DNA from 2 places in the Pueribacillus sp. YX66 genome. Region 2 is predicted to be linked to the other one. Evidence: a T-box and tRNA genes for the amino acid it is inferred to sense, from the RefSeq annotation. Region 2 holds a T-box; the other holds one or more tRNA genes.
What was found. The T-box of region 2 lies ahead of serS (serine--tRNA ligase). A T-box ahead of a tRNA ligase gene usually reads a tRNA of that ligase, here a tRNA-Ser.

Region 1: it has a tRNA-Ser gene. The T-box ahead of serS (serine--tRNA ligase) is inferred to sense a tRNA for this amino acid. The anticodon was not compared.

The regions. Positions count from the first base shown of each region.
Region 1 is NZ_JBEUEL010000016.1:53,584-56,045, reverse strand. It holds gene ABU914_RS08990 (glycoside hydrolase family 18 protein) at 1-532, shown strand, start outside; gene tadA (tRNA adenosine(34) deaminase TadA) at 637-1,134, shown strand; tRNA gene ABU914_RS08980 (tRNA-Ser) at 1,228-1,320, shown strand; RNA gene ffs (signal recognition particle sRNA large type) at 1,359-1,624, shown strand; gene dnaX (DNA polymerase III subunit gamma/tau) at 1,731-2,462, shown strand, end outside.
Region 2 is NZ_JBEUEL010000030.1:3,136-5,597, forward strand. It holds gene serS (serine--tRNA ligase) at 5-1,279, opposite strand; T-box leader at 1,332-1,545, opposite strand; gene pdxS (pyridoxal 5'-phosphate synthase lyase subunit PdxS) at 1,587-2,462, opposite strand, start outside.

The DNA of each region.
Region 1 (2,462 bases), on a different contig from region 2:
AAGCGGTGAACAACAAGGTGTTCTTTATGAAGGGCATGATTACGCCGCTCATGGTCAAATTGCCGATTTTATTTTTTTTATGACGTATGAATGGGGGTGGTCAGGTGGACCGCCGATGGCTGTGTCACCGCTAAATGAAGTGCGCAAAGTGATGGACTACGCTATTTCTGTCGTACCGAGGGATAAAATAATGATGGGCATACCTCTTTATGGCTATGATTGGACGTTGCCATATGTTGAAGGAGGACCATTTGCTCGCTCAATCAGTCCGCAACAAGCGATTATGCTTGCTGTTCAACATAATGTAAGCATTCAATACGATACAACTTCACAAGCACCGTTTTTTTATTATACAGATTCACAAGGGCGACAGCATGTCGTTTGGTTCGAGGATGCACGGAGCATTCAGGCGAAGTTTAATTTAGTAAAAGAGCTAGGCATTCGTGGATTTTTTTATTGGGTGTTAGGGAGAGAATTTCCGCAAAATTGGTTGCTCGTTCGAGACAATTTTGTTGTGCGAAAACGAGTATAAGCTTCATGTGATGACCGGCTGTGCTGAACTGATGAACTGCTTTCTAATTTTCGAGAAAAAGGATATAATTAACGGATAATAGATGAAGCCTGGGGTGTTATGACATGGTCGAAAAAAGTGACGAATATTGGATGGCTTATGCGATTGAACAAGCAAAAAAAGCAGAAGCATTAGGTGAAGTACCAATAGGGGCTGTCATTGTAAAAGATGATGTTGTAATTAGTACAGCACATAATTTACGTGAAACTGCGCAACGTGCAGTCGCCCATGCAGAGCTATTAGCCATTGATGAGGCGTGTCGTAAGCTGAACACGTGGCGACTTACAGATTGCACGTTGTTCGTCACGCTAGAGCCATGTGTAATGTGTGCAGGGGCGATTGTTATGTCGCGTGTAGACCGCGTCGTGTTCGGTGCTCGCGATCCAAAAGGTGGCTGTGCAGGAAGTTTAATGAATTTACTTATGGAAGAACGATTTAACCACCGTTCGGAAGTTGTTTCAGGTGTTCGAGAACTAGAATGTAGTGATTTGTTGCGTCATTTTTTTCATAAGTTACGTGAATCAAAAAATATGAGTAAGAAAAACCCCATAATTTGGAAATAAGAAAAACTTGTTCATGTCTTTAGGTTTTGGTATACTATAAGCTGCGGCTGAATCGCTAGAAAAGCGAAGCAGTTGTGCGGGCGTTATCTCTATGGAGGCGTACCCAAGTCCGGCTGAAGGGGACTGACTCGAAATCAGTTAGGACGTGTATGCGTCGCGGGGGTTCAAATCCTCTCGCCTCCGCCAGAATGAACTACAGTATAATAACGTTGTTAACAAACTTGTCGTGCTAGGCGGGGAGGTAGCGGTGCCCTGTACTCGCAATCCGCTATAGCGAGGCTGAACTCCTTCTAGAGGTTTAGCCAGGTTGAGGTCTGACTTAAGTAAGTGGTGTTGACATTTGGGTCCTACGCAACGGAAACTCATGAACCCTGTCAGGTCCGGAAGGAAGCAGCAGTAAGTGGGCCCTTTCGTGTGCCGTGGGGTTGCCTAAATCGAGCAAACTGCTTGAGTAACGCTTAGTCTGGATTTATCGACGGAAGGTGCGCGACAGCTTAAAATATAAACATTCACTCACTCTTTACAGAGTGAGTTTTCATTTTGAAAAAACAAAGGGAAACAAGTATAATAAGATGGAATTCGTAAGGGGGATGGCAATGGGTTACCAAGCGCTTTATCGAGTATGGCGACCAAATCGTTTTGACGATTTAATTGGACAGCACCATGTAACGAAAACATTGCAAAATGCGATCGTTTTTGAGAAACTTTCCCATGCCTACCTTTTTACTGGACCACGTGGAACGGGGAAAACGACAGTTGCGAGAATTATTGCAAAAGCGATCAACTGTGAAAGTGCACCTGTAAAAGAACCGTGCAATGAATGTACGGTTTGCATGAGTATAACAGACGGTTCAAATCCTGATGTAATCGAAATTGACGCTGCCTCACACCGTGGTATTGATAACATTCGTGATCTTCGCGATAAAGTAAAGTATGCGCCTTCTCAAGCGATAACGAAAGTGTATATCATTGATGAGGTGCATATGCTTTCGACGGAAGCGTTTAATGCGTTGTTGAAAACGCTTGAAGAACCGCCACGACATGTCATGTTTATATTAGCTACGACAGAACCGCATAAGTTGCCAGCAACGATCATTTCTCGCTGTCAACGTTTCGATTTCAAACAAATTTCGAACCAAGCGATGGTTGAGCGGATGAAAATGATTACGGAGAGTGAAGGTATTGAAGCGGATCCGCACGCATTATCGCTCGTAGCACGTGCAGCCGAAGGTGGGATGCGCGATGCGTTAAGTATCCTTGATCAAGTGATTTCTTTCAGTGAAAGCAACATTACGATTGAAGATGTTTTAGCTGTAACAGATACGGTA
Region 2 (2,462 bases):
TGCCTTAATCAATTTTCTCTTTCCCGCCCATATACGGACGAAGCACTTCTGGAATTTCAATTGTACCGTTTTCTTGCTGATAATTTTCTAGAATGGCGGCGACAGTTCGTCCGATTGCAAGCCCTGAACCGTTTAATGTATGCACAAATTCAGGACGACCGTTTCGATCACGACGGAAGCGAATACCTGCACGTCTCGCCTGGAAGTCTTCAAAATTACTGCATGACGAAATTTCACGGTATGTTCCATAGCTTGGAATCCACACTTCAAGGTCATACTTTTTTGCTGCTGTAAAGCCTAAATCACCTGTACACATATTCATGACGCGATACGGCAGCTTCAATAATTGTAACACTTTTTCCGCATGTCCAGTCAACGTTTCAAGCTCTGCATACGAATCTTCTGGCTTTACGAACCGGACAAGTTCAACTTTATTAAATTGATGCTGACGAATAAGCCCTCGTGTATCTCGTCCGGCTGCACCTGCTTCAGAACGGAAACATGCACTGTATGCTGTGTATGCTTTCGGTAAATCATCTGCTTCTAATATTTCGTCCCGATGCATGTTTGTGACCGGTACTTCTGCAGTCGGAATTAAAAAGTAATCTTCCTCACGAATTTTGAACGCATCTTCTTCAAATTTCGGCAACTGGCCTGTTCCGGTCATACTCATACGGTTCACTAAATATGGTGGAAGCACCTCTTCATAACCATGTTCATCAGCATGCAAATCCATCATAAAATTCAGCAATGCCCGCTCAAGTCTAGCACCTAATCCTTTGTAAAATACAAAACGGCTACCGGTTACTTTTGCCGCTCGCTCAAAATCTAAAATGTCTAATTCAGCTGCAAGCTCCCAATGTGGCTTCGGCTCAAATGAGAAATTTCGAACATTGCCCCATTTACGCACTTCAACATTTTCATTTTCATCTTTTCCAATCGGGACGCTTTCGTGCGGCACGTTTGGAATTTGTAAGAGCAATTGCTGCAACGCTTCTTCAACTTCACGCAATTCTTCATCAAATGCTTTAATTTTATCCCCTACATTGCGCATTTCTGTAATAAATTCATCCGCATTTTTCTTTGCCCGTTTTAATTCCGCAATTTTTTTTGATACTTCGTTTCGTTCTTTCTTTAGTCTTTCTGTTTCTTGAATAAGATTACGTCTTTTACGGTCAAGCTCTTCAAATTGATCGAGCCCACTTAAATCTTCTCCTCTATGGACTAACGTAGCTTTTATTTCTTGAAAATTTTCACGTAAACGTCGAATGTCAAGCATGTTATACCCTCCTAGTTTTTTAAAAAAATACAAAAAACTCCCGTCTCTTTTTTTAAGAGACGAGAGCCTACCTCCCGCGTTGCCACTCTACTTGCAGACGTATTCATCTGCCACTTCAAAGGATAACGGTCCTCTGTCCGGAAATGCCTACATTTTTTCAACATTTCACTCAAGGATGGATTCACACATCGGTTTGATCGGTTCACAGCAACCACCGACTTTCTGAACAAGCCCGATATACTACTAGCTCCTATCAACGTTTTCTCTTATTCATCTGATCTTTGGCTTCTGATTTCTACCCTCCGGACTACCATCCCCGTTCTTGCATACGTTGTGCCGGATCAAGCGTAGCGATGTCAATCCCTTTCATAGCTGCTCCTAAATCTTTAGACAACTCAGTAATAAGCTCATAGTCTTGATAATTCTCTGTTGCTTTTACAATCGCACGCGCAAAACGTTCAGGATTATCCGACTTAAAAATACCTGAACCGACAAACACACCGTCCGCTCCAATTTCCATCATAAGCGCTGCATCAGCTGGTGTTGCTACACCGCCAGCTGCATAGTTGACAACAGGTAGACGTCCTAATTCTTTCACTTGTAACAAAAGTTCGTACGGAGCTTGTAAATTTTTCGCTTCTGTCATTAATTCATCTTTTGACATGTTAGCTACTTGACGAACTTGCTTTTGAACAAGACGCATATGTCGTACCGCTTCCACAATGTTGCCTGTTCCCGGCTCTCCTTTTGTACGAAGCATTGACGCACCTTCACCTACACGGCGTAACGCTTCACCGAGATCTCGTGCTCCGCATACAAATGGTACTTCATAACTGCGTTTTTCTAAGTGATATTCTTCATCAGCCGGTGTCAATACTTCACTCTCATCAATATAATCAACGCCGATTGATTCAAGTACTCTTGCTTCAACAATATGGCCAATTCTTACTTTCGCCATTACCGGAATCGAAACGGCGTTTACAACCTCTTCTACAATTGTCGGGTCAGCCATGCGAGCCACCCCACCAGCAGCACGAATGTCTGCAGGTACACGTTCAAGTGCCATCACCGCAATCGCACCAGCAGCTTCTGCTACTTTCGCTTGTTCTGCGTTGATGACATCCATAATGACGCCACCTTTTTTTATTTCTGTTAGTCTCGTTTTTGTACCGTATTCTTTTGA